4 regions of the Ruegeria sp. CJ2 genome follow, and region 2 is predicted to be linked to each of the others. Evidence: riboswitches for the same ligand, from Rfam matches in the RefSeq annotation. Region 2 holds a riboswitch; each other region holds the start of a gene.
What was found. Region 2 has a riboswitch for cobalamin ahead of ACR0MS_RS07665 (aromatic ring-hydroxylating oxygenase subunit alpha). Riboswitches for the same ligand answer to the same signal wherever they lie in the genome.
Positions count from the first base shown of each region.

Region 1: another riboswitch for cobalamin. It lies ahead of ACR0MS_RS13045 (DUF1636 family protein); the one in region 2 lies ahead of ACR0MS_RS07665 (aromatic ring-hydroxylating oxygenase subunit alpha).
Region 3: another riboswitch for cobalamin. It lies ahead of ACR0MS_RS13930 (hypothetical protein); the one in region 2 lies ahead of ACR0MS_RS07665 (aromatic ring-hydroxylating oxygenase subunit alpha).
Region 4: another riboswitch for cobalamin. It lies ahead of ACR0MS_RS01665 (DUF1636 family protein); the one in region 2 lies ahead of ACR0MS_RS07665 (aromatic ring-hydroxylating oxygenase subunit alpha).

Region 1 covers NZ_JBQFQF010000008.1:89,427-93,610, reverse strand. The annotation lists gene ACR0MS_RS13055 (ABC transporter substrate-binding protein) at 1-513, opposite strand, end outside; gene ACR0MS_RS13050 (ABC transporter ATP-binding protein) at 526-1,317, opposite strand; gene ACR0MS_RS13045 (DUF1636 family protein) at 1,314-1,670, opposite strand; cobalamin riboswitch at 1,772-1,977, opposite strand; gene ACR0MS_RS13040 (iron chelate uptake ABC transporter family permease subunit) at 2,073-2,870, opposite strand; gene ACR0MS_RS13035 (ATP-binding cassette domain-containing protein) at 2,870-3,601, opposite strand; gene ACR0MS_RS13030 (transcriptional repressor) at 3,604-4,116, opposite strand; gene ACR0MS_RS13025 (zinc ABC transporter substrate-binding protein) at 4,173-4,184, shown strand, end outside.
Region 2 covers NZ_JBQFQF010000004.1:211,388-215,571, reverse strand. The annotation lists gene xrtT (exosortase T) at 1-1,357, opposite strand, end outside; cobalamin riboswitch at 1,622-1,825, shown strand; gene ACR0MS_RS07665 (aromatic ring-hydroxylating oxygenase subunit alpha) at 1,909-3,165, shown strand; gene ACR0MS_RS07660 (FAD-binding oxidoreductase) at 3,170-4,184, shown strand, end outside.
Region 3 covers NZ_JBQFQF010000009.1:45,857-50,040, reverse strand. The annotation lists gene ACR0MS_RS13940 (DNA polymerase III subunit gamma/tau) at 1-1,003, opposite strand, end outside; gene ACR0MS_RS13935 (protein-tyrosine phosphatase family protein) at 1,164-1,670, shown strand; gene ACR0MS_RS13930 (hypothetical protein) at 1,673-2,080, opposite strand; cobalamin riboswitch at 2,164-2,386, opposite strand; gene ACR0MS_RS13925 (alpha/beta hydrolase family protein) at 2,525-3,385, shown strand; RNA gene ffs (signal recognition particle sRNA small type) at 3,409-3,507, opposite strand; gene ACR0MS_RS13915 (bifunctional 2',3'-cyclic-nucleotide 2'-phosphodiesterase/3'-nucleotidase) at 3,547-4,184, opposite strand, start outside.
Region 4 covers NZ_JBQFQF010000001.1:337,260-341,443, forward strand. The annotation lists gene cobN (cobaltochelatase subunit CobN) at 1-578, opposite strand, end outside; gene cobW (cobalamin biosynthesis protein CobW) at 582-1,637, opposite strand; gene ACR0MS_RS01665 (DUF1636 family protein) at 1,634-2,023, opposite strand; cobalamin riboswitch at 2,109-2,314, opposite strand; gene ACR0MS_RS01670 (LysR family transcriptional regulator) at 2,387-3,271, opposite strand; gene ACR0MS_RS01675 (NAD(P)-dependent oxidoreductase) at 3,313-4,184, shown strand, end outside.

The DNA of each region.
Region 1 (4,184 bases), on a different contig from region 2:
AGCCTCGGCCTTGTCTTCGACATGCATGACGGTGCCCAGACGCAGAACGTCGTCAAACAGCAGGTCCATGCTGGCCTCGGGGCGATCCTTGTCCAGATGCACGCAACTTTCCGTCAGGATCATTGTCTTGATACCAAAGGGTTCCAGCGTGTCGGGGGTCACGTCGCCACCGGGTTTCATCCCATAATACCAACCGGCAAAGAACAGGTCCGGCTCTACCGCGACCAGATTTTCAACAGTTGGGTATTTCGGCGCCAGCTCGGGGATGCCACCGCGCAGCGTCTCAAACTCGGGGCTGGTCTTGTACCAGCCGGTGATGCCGGTCAGACCAACGATCTTGTCCTGAAGACCCAGCGCAAACGCCATGTCGGTCATGTTCATGTCATGCACAACCAGACGCTCGGGCTGGGTGTCAAACACCAGAGGCGCACCGCAGTTATCTACCGTGACTTCGTGCGCGGCGGCACCACCTGCCAAAACAGTGGCCAGTGCCAGAGACAAGAGCTTTGTCATTCAGAAATAATCCTATTCATAAGATGTGATCGAGGTTTTTCGGATATCCAGCGCCGGGATCACGCGGCCTTCGTGGTGAAAGCACAGGTAATCGACGCCAAACGTGTCGCGGACCCTGTCCGGGGTCAGCACGTCAGCCACCAGCCCAAAACCGGTCAGCCGGGTGTCTTTCATCAGCGCCACATGCGTGGCAAATTCTGGGATCATCACCAGATCATGCAGGATCATCACCACGGTGATGCCCAGCTCGGCGACCAGCGACAGCATCCGCCCCTTCGTATCCGGGTCCAGATGGTTGGTGGGTTCGTCCAGAAACAAAAGCGTAGGATTCTGAGCCAGAGCGCGAGCGATATGCGCACGTTGACGTTCCCCCCCGGACAGAACGGCCATCTTTTTGTCGGCCAAAGCACTGAGCCCGGTGAGGTTCAGGATTCTGACCAGATCCGCAGCGTGTTCATCCGCGGATCGGTCGGCGCGGATCGGGATCTGGCCCAGCGCCACATAATCCCGCAGCAGCAGCCTGCCATCAGGAAACTCCTGCTGGCTGACCACGGCAATCGTCCGGGCCCGATCTCGGGCGGACATCCGTTTCAGACTGCGGCCATTGACCAGAACATCACCTTGGCCGACGTCGTGTGCACCGCATAACAGGTTCAACAATGTTGTCTTGCCCGCCCCGTTGGGCCCGGCAATGGCAAGGATCGCTCCTTCGCATAGGGTGAAAGAGACCTCCTGCAACAGGACATCGCCGCTGAGTACCTGATGCGTCAGATCGCGCACCGCCAAAATAGCCGGGTTGGTCACAAGCACCCCCCTTTTTCAAGGCGGGGCATACGAGACAGTGTTTTTGTAAACAGTGGTTCAGGACGCTCGGTTGCATTGGTCCAGCCATCCGCGCTGTCTTTGTATTGGCGGGCAAAGTCAATCAGCGCCTGAATATCCTGCGCGTCCTGAATATCGCCAAATAGATACTGCGCTTTGTCGATTGCCTGGAACCCGACAGTCACAGGCCGCGCGCATCCGGCCATGCAATCGACGGTGCGAATAGCAAAACCATCGGGCAAACAGTCTGACAAGGCGTCCGACAAGTCCTGCGCGCGGGCTTCGCCTTTGCACGTTTTGCAGATCAGAAGAAAATGGTCAGGCGTTGATGGCACAGTTTCCTCCGCCTGCTTCAAAGCGCGGGCGGAAGGTGCCGGAAATGTAAACACGATGTCTTCGTGTCATCAAAGCCTCCTTCCAGGACGCCCCGCCCCGGGTTGGTTAACACTTGATGGCAGGTCTCCTGACTTGCGGGTCAATGCTTGGCCATCCTTCCCGGCACTTGGGCCAGTGGGTCGTAGGCGTCGCTCACCGCTTACAGTTGCGGGGGCAGTCACGGACTGGGCGCCAAAAGGCAGCCGCACCGTATTCCCTTTTCATCCCTTGGGCGCACCATCGGGAACCATCATCCGAACGAGTGCCCCAGATCACATGTCAGGTCAACGACATTGTTGTGGGGGCCACTCAGTTTTCGAAACACGCAATGCCCGGCAAGATAAGTCCAAAGCTTTGCGGTATTACACCCCGCTTCGCGACCTCCAACCGAAAAGACTGAAACCGGCAAACAACACTGCAGCCACGCAGACGATCGAAGGGCCCGCCGGTGTGTCGAACACATAAGCTGCTCGCAGTCCCGCAACAGCCGAGAAAGCCCCAATTGCCGCTGCAATCAACGCCATCGTTTCCGGGGATCGCGCAAGGCTGCGTGCGGCCGCTGCTGGGATGATCAGCATCGCAGCGATGAGCAACACGCCGACCACCTTGATCGCGACGGCAACCGTAACGGCCAAAGACAAAGTCAGGATCAACTGTTCGCGCTTGGGGTCGAACCCGGTGGCGTAGGCCAATTCCTCGTTCAGCGTAGCCGTCAGCAGTTGCGACCAGCGCCATACGATCAACGCGACAACCAGCGCGGCTCCACCCCAGATCACGACAAGATCGGCGCGTGAAACAGACAGAATGTCACCAAAAAGATAGGCCATCAGGTCGATGCGAATGCCGGACAAAAACGACACGGCGACAAGGCCAAAGGCAAGCGACGAATGCGCCATGACACCCAGAAGCGTATCCATGGCATATCCGCGACCAGACAGCATGGTGACGGCCAGCGCCATAATAAGCGCAACAACCAGCGCGCCCAGAAAGATTGACATCTGGAACGCCAGAGACAGGGCAACCCCAAGGATCGCGGCATGCGCCGTTGCATCCCCGAAATACGCCATGCGCCGCCAGACCACAAAACACCCAAGGGGGGCGGCTGCAAAGGCCACGCCAATACCGGCGAGCGTTGCCCGCGTCATAAAATCATCAAGCATTATTCTGCCGCTTCGTGAGAGTGGTCGTGGTGGTGATCATGTTCGTGACGATAAAGGGCAAGTGCGCCGCCCGTTCCGGTTCCGAACAAGGCGCGGTATTCCGGTGCCGACGCAACAACGGCAGGCGACCCCTCGCAGCAGACATGACCGTTGAGGCAGATCACCCTGTCCGATGCGCTCATAACAACGTGCAACTCGTGGCTGATCATCAGAATGGCGCAACCGCTTTCCCGTCTCACCGACTCGATCTGCTGGTAAAAACTGGCCGAGCCCCGCTGGTCGAGACCTTGCGTGGCTTCATCCAGCAAAAGGATGTCAGGACGATTGATCAGAGCCCGTGCCAGCAGCACGCGCTGGAACTGCCCCCCTGACAACTGTGACATTTGGCGCTTTAACAGATCCGGGACCCCTGCCGCTTCCAGCGCTTTGGCGCAGTCACCTTGCGAAACGCGGTGAGTCAGGCGCATGAACCGTGACACCGAGATCGGCAATGTCGGATCGACATGCAGTTTCTGTGGCACATAGCCAATTTTCAGCCCCGGCTTCAGGGAAACCTTGCCAGCAGAGGGATTGGTCGCGCCGATAATGGCCCTGAGCAGACTGGTCTTACCTGAACCGTTCGGGCCAACGATGGTGACAATCTCACCGGCTTCGATCGCCATATCCACATTGTGCAGAACGGTATTCGCACCATACCGTACGCTAAGTTTTTCAACAGTGATCAGGGTCATTTCTACGCCTTTTCGGTGCAGTCGGGGCAAAGCCCCTCGGCTTCTACAACCGTTCGTTCGATTTCGAAACCCGCCGCACGCGCCGCTGCCCCGAGAACGCCTTTGGCCGGCGTGGATTGCGCCTCGGCCACGGCGTCGCATTTTCGGCAGATCATAAAAGCTGGCGAATGAGAGGCCCCCGGGTGGGAACAGGCAACAAACGCATTCAGTCGCTCGATCTTGTGCACGAACCCGTTCTGGACAAGAAAGTCGAGCGCGCGATAGGCCACCGGTGGCTGCGACCCAAAGCCTTCTTCGCGCAAGCGGTCGAGAATCGTGTAAGCGCCCAGCGCCCGATGTTCTTGCAACAACATCTCCAAAACCTTGCGACGGACGGGTGTCAGACGCAGGCCTTCTTCTTTGCATCGGTTTTCCGCTGCCGAGAGCCCGGTTTCGACACAAGTCTTGTGGTCATGCTTTTGGAACCCAACCGGGGCCGTATCCTCGGTCATTGCGGGTTGCGTATCACTTGTCATGTTATTCCATATCATGTATATCGCTCGCAATGTTATAAAATCACATCGAGGGCCTGATGTCCAGAAAG
Region 2 (4,184 bases):
TCCGTTGCACGCTGCTCCAGGTGCCGCCGGATCCGTTCATCCAGCGCCAGATCGCCTCGCCCACGCTGGGGGTGACCTGCCCCCCTTGCGAGACATAGCTAACCGCCACCAGCCAGGCGTTCCCATCCGGTCCGGTGGCCTTGTAATAGGCGCTGGGGATGCCGTCATAACGGGTGCCGAGGAACCGCACCGTGTATCCCAGACCCCGCAGACAAATCTCGGGTGCATGAAGATGGCGCAGCGGTGCGCGGGTGCTGACCACATTCAATCCCAAGGGACCAAATTGTGCCTTCTGCGCTTGTCCGCCATAGGCTTCGAAATAGACCGCTTCCATCTTGGTCAGCGGCACGTTTCGGGCCACGTGACCGTGAATCTGCGCAGGCAATGGTGGTGCCATAACACTGCCCGACACATCCACCGGGTCGGCCTTTAGCGACACGATGGCGACACTGCCGATCAAACAGGCAAGACCCACTATTGCTTTGATGGGCTTGGGCAGGGACATCGGTTGTCGCCGCAAAAATGCACGGCGCGCCCCTTTTGGGCGGGGCCGATAGAATAGGGCAAAGGGTGCAACCGTCAGGCCCAGTGTGACCAGACCGATCAGCGTGTGCCAAGGTTCGGCCATCACATCCAGATCATGCACAAGACCCGCCGCCAACAGGGAAATGCGCAGGCTGTTGCCCAGCGCGGCACTTCCGATCACGGCCAACAGGCTGAGGCCGCTGATATGCCAGCGCGGGCGCATGACGGCGTTTTGCGTGACCACAAAGGCCATGGACAGCAAAAGACCCGAAGCCCCGGAACAGGGCAGGTCCACAAGAATGTCCTTTTGCTCCAGGGTGATCCGCACGCCGTCACAGACAACGCCCGGATAAAAAACCCCAAGCATGTGGCAGGACAACTCTGCCGAGATCATTTGCAGCGGAAATCCGATCGTGCGCTGAAGGACCATTTCCGTTGGCAAGGAAAACAGGAACAGAACGGCCATCCAGAACGGCGACAGCGCAAACGGCCGCCGATCCAGCCGCAACAGACCAACCAGCGCAAATACATCCAGAGCAAGCGCAAGCGCGCTCAGGATATTGACCGCAAGAACCTGCCCCAGCAGCCGGATGAGTGCGGAGAGCAACAGCAAGCCGATCACCGGGACCTGAGTGCCTGGCTTTGTCGGTGGGCCGCTTATCAGGCTCAGGCCGCTCAGCCCGACGATCAGCAGAATGTAGATATATCCGTAAGAGTCGTAGGCCGGGCTAACCCAGCTTTGGACCAGCCAGAGCAGGGGCTGAGCGGCCAGAATTGCGGATGCGGTCGCAAAGGCGCACCATAAAAATATGTCTGAGATTGCGTGTTTCATGCCGCCAGTTTTGGGCGGTGATTGCGCAGTTCCCCTGCCCAACATGTGCAGATTTTGATGAGATGCCGGGCACCGAAGAAAAGACTGAACGCGCGGCAAGGCTTGAAGCCCAATATCATATTGAAAACGAACGGGCTTTGACCTTCGAACCATCGACCGTACCGATGGCGATACAAGTGCCGCAATCAGATTTCGCCCGCGTGTCTGGATGTCTGTTTTGCAACTGGAAAGGTCGCAAGTATTTCAGCGCCAGATCGGTGCTGAAATATTTTGCCCGCAAGAGGTGCCGCCGTCTGATTCTCAGGCTGCGGAGAATTGGGAAGCCGGTGTAAATCCGGCACTGCCCCCGCAACGGTAAAGAAGGTCAGGTTCGGCAATCAACCACTGGGAGGAGGATCCCGGGAAGGTGTCGAAAACGGGCGCAAGCCCCTTCCGAGTCCGGAAACCAGCCTCGCAGATATGCCAAACCGCGGGTGGCGGTGGGGGGCTTTGGTTTCGGACGTGATCCTCGCACGGTTCCGGGCGGCTCTCCTGTGTCATTCGCCCAAGAAATGCCGCACGGTGCGGCAGGAGAGCCAGAAGTGAACAGCATTCAAAGCCTGTTGGCGCGACGAAATCCAACCCATGCGTTGGAGCAGGCGTTTTATACCGACCCTGCGATTTTTCAGGCCGATCTCGACGCCATTCACTACCGCGAATGGTTGTTTGCCATTCCCGCCTGTGAACTGGTGAAATCGGGCGATTACGTCACCTATAATGTGGGCGCCTATCGCGTGATCATCGTGCGCGGGGCCGATGGTCAGATCCGCGCCTTTCACAACACCTGCCGTCATCGCGGCTCGGTCATTTGCAAAGCCGCCAAAGGCAATGCGCCCAAGCTGGTGTGCCCCTATCATCAATGGACCTATGAGTTGGACGGCTCGCTCTTGTGGGCGCGCGACATGGGGCCGGATTTCGACCCGTCGAAACATGGGCTAAAGACCGTGCATTGCCGCGAGCTGGCCGGGCTGGTCTATATCTGTCTGGCAGAGGATGCCCCTGACTTTGAGACCTTTGCCGAAGTCGCGCGTCCCTATCTTGAGCCGCATGATCTGGGCAATGCGAAAATGGCCTTTGAAAGCTCGATCGTCGAGAATGGCAACTGGAAGCTGGTCTGGGAAAACAACCGCGAATGCTATCACTGCGGCGGTAACCACCCGGCGCTGTGCCGAACCTATCCCGACGATCCCAGCGTCACCGGTATTGGCGAAGGGGGTGAGACCCCGGCCCACCTGCAGGCCCATTTCGACCGTTGCGAGGCGGGCGGGATTCCGTCCAACTTCCAGCTTAGCGCGGAAGGGCAGTACCGCGTGGCGCGGATGCCGCTGAAAGAGGGTGCCGAAAGCTATACGATGGATGGCAAGACCGCCGTGCGCCGGTGGCTGGGGCGGGTGCCTTTTGCCGATGCGGGTGCGCTGCTCCAATTCCACTATCCGACAACCTGGAACCACTTTTTGCCCGACCACTCGATCGTGTTCCGGGTCACGCCGATCAGCCCGACCGAATCCGAGGTCACGACAAAATGGCTGGTCCACAAAGATGCGGTTGAAGGCGTGGATTACGACCTCAAGCGCCTGACCGAGGTCTGGATGGCCACCAATGACGAAGACCGTCGTGTGGTCGAGGACAACCAGCAGGGCATCAACAGCCCCGCCTATGTGCCCGGCCCCTATTCGCCAACGCAGGAATCCGGCGTGCTGCAATTCGTCGATTGGTACTGCAACACCCTGTCGGCGCGCCTGAGCCCCGACACCATCGCCGCGGAGTAACGCCATGAATGACCTCAGCCCCATGGCCCGCACCTGGGAAGATGGCGAGATGCTGGAATGTGTCTCGGTCGTGCCCGAGATGCCGAATACGGCCAGTTTTACGTTCCGCGCGCCCTCGGGGGCGATGTTCGCCTATCAGCCGGGGCAGTTCCTGACGCTGGAAATTCCCGCACCCGGTCAGCCGGGCGGGGTGGTGCACCGGACCTATACGATCTCGTCCTCACCCTCGCGGCCCCGTACGATCACCATCACGGCCAAGGCGCAGCCCGACAGTATTGGTACGCGTTGGATGCTGGACAACCTGAAACCCGGTGCGCGGCTGAAAGCCATCGGCCCGGCGGGGCTGTTCACCAATGCCGAAAGCCGGGCGCGCAAATACCTGTTTATCTCGGCCGGGTCAGGCGTTACCCCGATGATGTCGATGACCACCTGCATGTGGGATGAGGGGCGCGATCTCGACATCGTGTTCATCAACTGCGCCAAACGCCCGTCCGAGATCATCTTTCGGCAACGGCTGGAGCAAATGGCCAGCCGGACTGATGGTCTGGACCTGAAATTCGTGATCGAAGAGGCCGACCCCTACCGCCCCTGGACCGGCTATCAAGGGCAGTTCAACCAGCTGATGTTGGGCCTTATGGCGCCCGATTACCTGGATCGTGAGGTCTATTGCTGTGGGCCTGAACCGTTCATGCAAGCCGTGCGCGATGCGCTTGCCGGTCTGGGCTTTGACATGGACCACTACCATCAGGAAAGCTTTGGTGCCCCTATTGAGACCGAGGCAGATCAGCCCGATCTGGATGATGTCATCCCAGACGATGGTAGCAGCGCCGAGATCCTCTTTGCCGCGTCAGGTGTGACCGCCAAGGTTGCCGAAACCGATACGGTTCTGGCCGCGGCGCGTTCGGTCGGCCTGAACATCCCGTCAGGCTGCACCTTCGGCGTCTGCGGGACCTGCAAGGTCAAGAAAACCTCTGGTGATGTTCACATGGTTCACAATGGCGGGATTTCCGAGGATGACA
Region 3 (4,184 bases), on a different contig from region 2:
TCGGCAGGGCTTCGGCCATCTGAACGCCCCGCGCGCGTTCGTCAGGTGAGACTGTTGGGTCTTCGGCAGCGTCCGGCGTTATTTTGACCACCGAGACCCAATGTGTGATCTCGGCCAGATCGCGCAGCACGGCCAGCGGGTCGGCACCTTCGGCATATTGCCCACCCAGTTCCGTCAATGCCGCGGCGGTATCGCCCCGCAGGATCATGTCCATCAGGTCCAGCACCCGCCCGCGATCAGCCAATCCCAGCATGGCCCGCACCTGATCGGCGCTGGTTTCCCCGGCACCGTGCGAAATAGCCTGATCCAGCAGCGAGGTCGCATCCCGGGCCGAACCTTCCGCCGCGCGGGTGATCAGCGCCAGAGCATCCTCGGCGATCTGAGCGTTCTCGGCAGTTGCGATCTTTTTCAGCAGGCCGATCATGTCCTCGGGTTCGATCCGGCGCAGGTCGAAGCGCTGGCACCGGGACAGGACCGTCACCGGAACCTTGCGGATCTCGGTAGTGGCAAAGATGAACTTCACATGCGCGGGGGGTTCTTCAAGGGTTTTGAGCAAGGCGTTGAACGCGCTGTTCGACAACATGTGAACTTCGTCGATGATATAGATCTTGTAGCGCGCACTGGCGGCGCGATAGCGGACGCTTTCGATGATCTCGCGAATGTCGTTCACACCGGTGCGGCTTGCCGCGTCCATCTCCATCACGTCGACATGGCGGCCTTCCATGATGGCCACACAGTGTTCGCACTGGCCGCAGGGTTCGATCGTGGCTTTGCCCTCGCCGTCTGGTCCGATGCAGTTCATGCCCTTGGCGATGATCCGCGCCGTGGTGGTTTTGCCGGTGCCGCGAATGCCGGTCATGACAAAGGCCTGCGCAATCCGATCGGCCTCGAATGCGTTTTTCAGCGTGCGCACCATCGCGTCCTGGCCCACGAGGTCAGCAAATGTTTCAGGACGGTATTTACGGGCGAGGACCTGATAGGCGGGGCTTGGAGTTTCGGTCATGTCTGCTCTGTCGGATTCGTATCAGCTTCGCAGCGTAGTGACCCCTGCCGCCTACGTCCACCGCAGGGAGCGATGAAATTCGATTTGGAATACCGGGGCGCATTGGATACAGGTTCGGCTGGGCGGGTATCGGCTTGCCCGGCCTTCTCATTCGGGCGGGGTGTGCAACTTGGACAGGTTTGAAATTCACTCTATTCCGGTTCGGTCCGGTCTATTGGGTTTGGCGCAGGTGCCTGGGCGATACGGGGATTATGCCGGAGACCTTGAGCGGATCATGCAATGGCGCCCGACCCTGGTGATTTCGATGACCACGTCCAGCGAGTTGGAAGCCGCAGAAGCGCACCATCTCGGGCGCGACCTGCAGAGCCGCGCAATCACCTGGCTTCATCTTCCGGTGCAGGATTTTGGCGCTCCGACCTCGAAAATACGGTCTGACTGGCCAGCCGTCAGTAAGGATGTACATTGTGTCCTGTCTGACGGTGGGCGGGTCTTGGTCCATTGCCGGGGCGGATGCGGGCGGTCTGGTATGATTGTGTTGCGCGTGCTGGTCGAAGGCGGCGAAACCCCGGATAAGGCGCTGCGCCGGTTGCGCGCGGTCCGGCCATGCGCGGTTGAAACCGACGCGCAGATGGCCTGGGCTACGGCGCCGGCATCAACCGAGTCCTGACCTCAGACCATGGCGGGTTGCGGGCTGCCTGTTGCGGGACGCTGGCCCAAAGTCGTGACTTCGAGCATGGCACAAGGCACTTCGGACAGCGCTCCGGTTGGCATGGCGGACAAATCTGTCCCGAACATCATGTCGGCGTAATCGTCCAACTTTGTTGTCGGGGTTTCCGGGGCCGTTCCGCAAAATACCCTGATCTGAGTTGAATGGGCGCGAAACCGTGCGGTGCACCCTTCGGCGCAATGCGAAAGCTCTCCGCTGCCTTCGACCTCGAACGCTTTGGTTGTGACAGGCTGTGCGGTTGCCATCGCGTCCGCCATGGCACGCGCCATCCTTGCCAATGCCGGACATGGTCTGCCGGTTTTCTGACAAATCGTTGCGGAAAACTCGTGCGTTTTTGTCTTCCAGATCATTCTGCGCCCTCCGCGCGATGGACGGGGGGCATGGGTCAGGTCGCTTTATGCGGCTTTGACCTGCCCGGACACCCCGCCCGAGTTTCGGTTTCAGTTAGATGGCAGGTCTCCTGACTTGCGGGTCATCGCTTTGCCGACCTTCCCAGCCATTCGGCCAGTGGTGTTTTTGGCATTGCTTACCGCTTACAGTTGCGGGGGCAGTCGCGGCATTGGTCCGTTTCGGCATCGCCGGGTAGGACCGCACCGTGTTCCCTTTTCATCCCTTCCCGGCAATCCGGGTCGAGAACCATCACGCCATCGCTATCCGGTGAAATCGGTCCGAGTCAAGCGGTCAGTGTTGCCGGTTCCGACGCGGGGTCATCGTCGCGCTCTCTTGACTCTGCGGGTACAAGAAGGGCCGATAGAAAAGTGAACCGAAAAGTTCAGAACCATCAAGAGGACCCCATGTTGGATGGATCACAGCCAGTATTGACCGAGGATTTCTGGATATCCTCCGGATCGTCCAAACTGTCTGCGCGGCTGTACAGGCCGATGACCGATCCCCGCGTTGCGGTGGTGATCCATTGCGCAACGGGTGTTCCGCGCGACTATTATCAGAATTTTGCGCATTGGCTGGCGGCGGAAAGAGGGTATGCCTGCTTAACCTATGACTACAGTGATTTTGGGCATTCTCTGACGATCCGAATGCAGGATTCGCAGGTGACAATGGCGGATTGGGCCTTGGTCGACATGCCCGCCGCCCGCGCCGAGATGCGCCGGAGGTTCCCGGACGCGCAGCAGTGGAGCATCGGCCATTCCCTGGGCGGGATGCTGACCCCGCTTGCACCGGACGTGGCGCAGATGGACCGCATGATCTGCGTTTGCTCGGGCTTGGTGACTTTGCCGGACCATCCGTGGCCCTATCGCGCGTTGGCAACCCTGTTCTGGTACGGGCATGTGCCATTGCTGGTTAAGACATTGGGATACTTACCGGGTCGGGCAACCGGATTTGGCGCGGACTTGCCCGCGCGCGTTTACTGGCAGTGGCGTGAATGGTGTACAGCCGCCCAAAACTATCTACCGGAAATGGGAAAGACCCTTCCTGTGCCCACGTGGTCCGAACATGGTAATCCCGTCGACCTGTTCGCTGTGGCGGATGATCAGCTTGCGTCGCCCAAGTCTGTCTGGCGGCTTGCAGACCTGTACGGGCCTGACGCACGTCGGCACTTGCTGACGGCGCAGGAGTTTGGCGCAAAAGAGCTTGGTCATATCGGAGTTTTCGCACGCCGGAACGCTGCGGTCTGGCCACGTCTGATCGCAGAATGATCTTGAATAGGTCAGGGGAATGAAAGTGAGAGGTTGGACATCGACCCAAGCGGGGCTCGTTGTGGCTGCTTCCTTCCGGACCTGACCAGGTTGGCGAGGCGCTCGCCCGCGCCAACCTCTCAACGGTCGATATAGGCATTTCATTCGCGGATGACAACCCATCACAACGTCAGCCGGATCAGCAGAAAACCATCGTCATCAAGCCCAATGACTGATGGGTCATACTCCTGCAATTCAGCGATATGGCGCTGCGCCTTGGGGCCAGTTCTGAGAATCGCAAATGCCCCGGGAAGCGGTTTGAACGTGAAAGGGCGCGGCGCATCCGCCAACGGATCAGCAGGGCGGCAACCCGCGACATAATCCCGAACGATACGTTGGATCGGCAAGGCTGGTAACGGGATCTGCGACGCGGTGTCTGTAAAGGGGAAATGACCCCCTCCGTTGGCCCGATAATTGTTGAGGGCCACGACAAAGGATTGCTGATCGTCGATAAGTTGCCCGTTGAAGTAGATATCCTTTACCCGGCGGCGCGATGGGTCAGTCAATTTACCGTCAGCGTCGTACCGCGCCGGAATGCCGAGGTCGATCTGGTAGCTAAGCCCGTGCAGAACATCGAAATTGTAACCGGCGCGTCCGGGATTTCGCAGGTCGATGTGTTGACCGGAGTGCATCTGGTTGAGCACGCCGGCGGACATCTCAAGCCAGTCTCTTATCTGTGCGCCCGAAACCACGATAGCCTGCATTTCGTTAGGAAAGATGTTCAGATCGTTGACATGGCGCAGCCGGATCTGACCCGCAG
Region 4 (4,184 bases), on a different contig from region 2:
TCGACGGGGATCACGCCCTGATCCGGGCACCACGCGCCGCATTCGGGCAGGGTTTTGGCACCCATTACCGGCCCGGCATAAAGCCCAGCGGCCAGCGCCATTTGCGCTAAAGCAGCCTGAGCCGCAACTTCGCCGCCCGTGTCGCACAGATGCGCCAACCGGCGCAGGGTCGAGACGGGAAGGGTGGAATAGTCATCCAACCGCGTATCCTCGCGCCCGTCGGCGGGTAGAACGGCCAGAGCGATCCCTTTGGCCTGCGCTAGTGCCAGAACCTGCTGTAGGCCATAGGCCCAGTAAGGCACCCCGCCGATCAGACGGATCAGGATGCCCTTGGCACCTTCGAGCGTCTGCTCGACATAGGTATCCACCGAGAGGGGATGTTTCAGCGCCGTCAGATTGGCCAGCCGCATCGTGGGCATGCGCCCCTCGGGGCCGCTGCCACGATGCCAGCCTGCCGCGAAAGCGCCAAGGTCGCTGTCCGAAAAGGACAGCACCACCAGATCCGCCGGGCTCTGGCCCAGATCGGTTGGGGTCTCGGTTTCCTCGAGCCCGTGGCTTTCGCGGAAGACGACGTGCATGGCTTACTCGGCAGCCTCGGTCACACCCGCCAGGATTTCGCGGATTTCAGCCTCTTTGATGTCGTCATGCTCGGCGATCACCACAAGACGCGAGCGGCGCTCTTCGCCGGGCTCCCACGGACGGTCATACTGATGACGCACGCGCGCGCCCACAGCCTGCACCAGCAGGCGCATCGGTTTGCCTCGAACGGCGGCATAGCCTTTGACGCGCAGGATGTTCAGTTCCTTGGCCAGACGTTCGATTTTCGCGACCAGATCGGCCGGGTCGGTCTGCTCGGGCAGCTCGACGATGATGCTTTCGAAATCGTCATGCTCGTGATCGTGGTGACCATCATGATGCGACGGACGCGAGTCCATGTCATCTTCGGCGGCGGCCTCAAGGCCCAGCACGACGCGCACGTCCACCACGCCTTCGGCGACCTCGACCACGGGCAAAGGGCGAGGGGCTTCGGCGGCGATGACCTCTTTCGCTTTGGCCACGCCCTCGGGACCGGCCAGATCGGGCTTGGTCAGCAGGATGATGTCTGCGCAGGAAATCTGATCCTCGAACACCTCGGACAGGGGCGTTTCGTGGTCGATCGAATCGTCGGCCATGCGCTGTGCATCCACCGCCTCGACATTGGGGGCAAAGCGACCGGCGGCCACGGCCTCGGCATCGGCCAGCGCGATCACGCCGTCCACGGTGATTTTCGAGCGGATATCGGGCCAGTCGAAGGCTTTCAGCAGCGGCTTCGGCAACGCCAGACCCGAGGTTTCGATCAGGATGTGGTCTGGACGCGGCTCCAGCGCCATCAGCGCCTCGATCGTGGGGATGAAGTCATCGGCCACGGTGCAGCAGATGCAGCCGTTCGCCAGTTCCATGATATTCTCGGCAGGACAATCGGGAATGGCGCAGGATTTCAGGATGTCGCCATCCACGCCGACATCGCCGAACTCATTGACCACGACGGCCAGACGCTTGCCCTGCGGGTTCTGCATCAGGTGGCGCACCAGCGTGGTCTTGCCCGAGCCCAGAAAGCCGGTGATCACAGTGACAGGGAGTTTCTCGAGATTGCTCATTTCAGGGCTCCAATCGGGGGAATGCGGGCCGCACAGTTTTTGCGGAAATGTTCGGGGCGCTCGCGCCATTTGACCAAGCCGTCTTCGGTCGCAAGGTACTTGGTCGCACCATCGACAATGGTGTCGACATGTTCGCTTTCATTGAGGTGCTCATAAACGAACGTCCAGCGTTCGGGCCCACCGCGCAGAACGATCGAACAGCCCTGATCGCAATTCGACAGGCACTCCACCGCTTTCAGGGTCACGCCTTCTGGCAGATCGGCCTGTTCAAGGGCTTTGTGCAGCAATGCGCCCGGCCGCTGCGCGTCGTCCTCGACGGGCAGTCCTCGGCGACAGGTGGTGCAGACCAGCAGCTCGACTGGTGCAGTATCGGTCACGTCTCTCATCCCCCCAAATCCTCTTTGTGGGGGACGGGGTCTCATGCGGGCCACGCGTTGCGACATGGACCCGACACCGGAACACCCCGTCCGGTTACATCTTCGGGCGCTGGCAGGTCTCCCGGCTTGCGGATATCGGGGCATAGCCCTGTCGGATGTCCCGCCTTCCCGACCTTCTGGCCAGTGGCTTTGGGCACCCTCTCCGGTCACGGTCGCGGGGGCGGCTGTGTTTCACGGAAGATCCGCTGACACATTCCCTTTTCATCCTCTGTCGAGGACACCAACGCATGGGACATGCGGCACCTGCAGGGGGCTTGTCAAGCGTGGTGGCCGCGTTGAAAACAAGATCGCGGAAAAAGCGACCTGACGAGGTCAATCAGCGTCATCTGTGCGCAGCCGGTCGCGCAACCAGGCTTGGAACAGACCAGCCGCCGCCGAAAGTGGCGCGCGCCCCGACCCTCCGATCAGGTAATGAGATTGCGCAAACGGAATCGCAGGACCCGCAATTTCGATGGGTGCGCCCTGCGCGATGGCGTTTCTGGCGAACCGCTCCAAAATAGTTGCATATCCTGCTTGGGCCATCACAAGTTGTAGGGCCGCCACCGTGGTGTCCACGGAATACTGGGAAGGCTGGTCAGGATGGCCTAGGCCAAGCGCTTCGAAATAGCGTGCCCAATTATCTTCGTATCCAAGGATATGTATCAAAGGGCCCGACAGCAGATCCTTTGCGTAGCGTACTGACCCGCCCACACGCTGCACCGGCACAAGCTTTTCTGTCGTCAGCTTTTCTGACGTCACATCCGGCCAGTCGCCATATCCCAGTCGAATTTCGACATCCACGTCATTGGGCGCCATCGTGTCGTTCCAGATATGAGACACAAGGCGGACGGGTATGTCGGGATGCAGGGCGCAAAACTCTGGCAACTCAGCCGCTATCCAGTAGGTCGCAGAGGATATCGCGGCCCTGATCGTCAGGGTCTGACCCGAGGTCGGACCAAACAAGCTGTTGGTGGACAGCGCAATATCCGCAAGCGCGCGGCGGACAGTCAGGGAATAGGACTGTCCCAACTCGGTCAGCTCCAGTTTCCGCGCCTTTCTGGTGAACAGTTGTTGCCCGAGTTCCGCTTCAAGCGACCGGATGTGCAAAGATACGGCTGTTTGTGTCAGGCCAAGCTCTTGCGCGGTTGTTGTGAAATTCAGGTGCCGCGCTGCGACTTCGAAACTGCGCAGCCATACAGGGTTGGGAACGCGATCCATTTATCACCAAAGATTTTTGACCAAAACTACCGTTATTATTCATTTCAGAGTTTGTACAGCGCCATGAATACTCGGCGCCATACAGTCGGGAGGATTCGAAAATGAAGGTTGGTTTCATTGGGCTGGGGAATGTCGGTGGCAAGCTGTCTGGCTCGCTCTTGCGCAACGGTATCGACCTGACGGTGCATGATCTTAACACTGAATTGGTTGCCGAGTTTGTGGCCCAGGGTGCGCGGGCCGCAGAAAGCCCTGCCCAAATGATGCGGGTTTGTGATGCGGTGATCACGTGCCTGCCATCCCCGGCGGCCTCGGATGCGGTGATGCAGGAAATGTTACCCGAAGTCGGTCCGGGAAAAATCTGGATGGAGATGTCGACCACGGACGAGGCCGAAGTAAAGCGCCTTGGCGCAATGGTCATTGGGAAAGGGGGCGCAGCGGTTGATTGCCCGGTTTCGGGCGGATGTCACCGCGCGGCGACCGGCAACATTTCGATCTTTGCGGGCTGTGACCGGGAAACTTTCGAGCGTATCCTGCCTTTTCTGACGACAATGGGCCGGCGCATCCTGCACACCGGAGAGCTCGGCTCAGCCTCGGTGCTCAAGGTTCTGACAAACTACCTGGCCACAGCGAATCTGATCACCTGCGCCGAGGCATTGGTCACCGCGAAGGCGGCTGGCATGGATCTGAATACCACGTATGAGGCGATCAAGATCTCCTCGGGTACATCCTTTGTTCATGAGACCGAAAGTCAGGTCATTCTGAACGGATCACGGGACATTTCGTTTACAATGGACCTTGTAAAGAAGGATATCGGCCTGTTTCAGGAGGTCGCGGACCGCGCCGGTGTTCCGCTTGAAATGAACCCGCTGATGATCCGGATTTTTGACGACGCAATAGCGCGGTACGGAGAGCG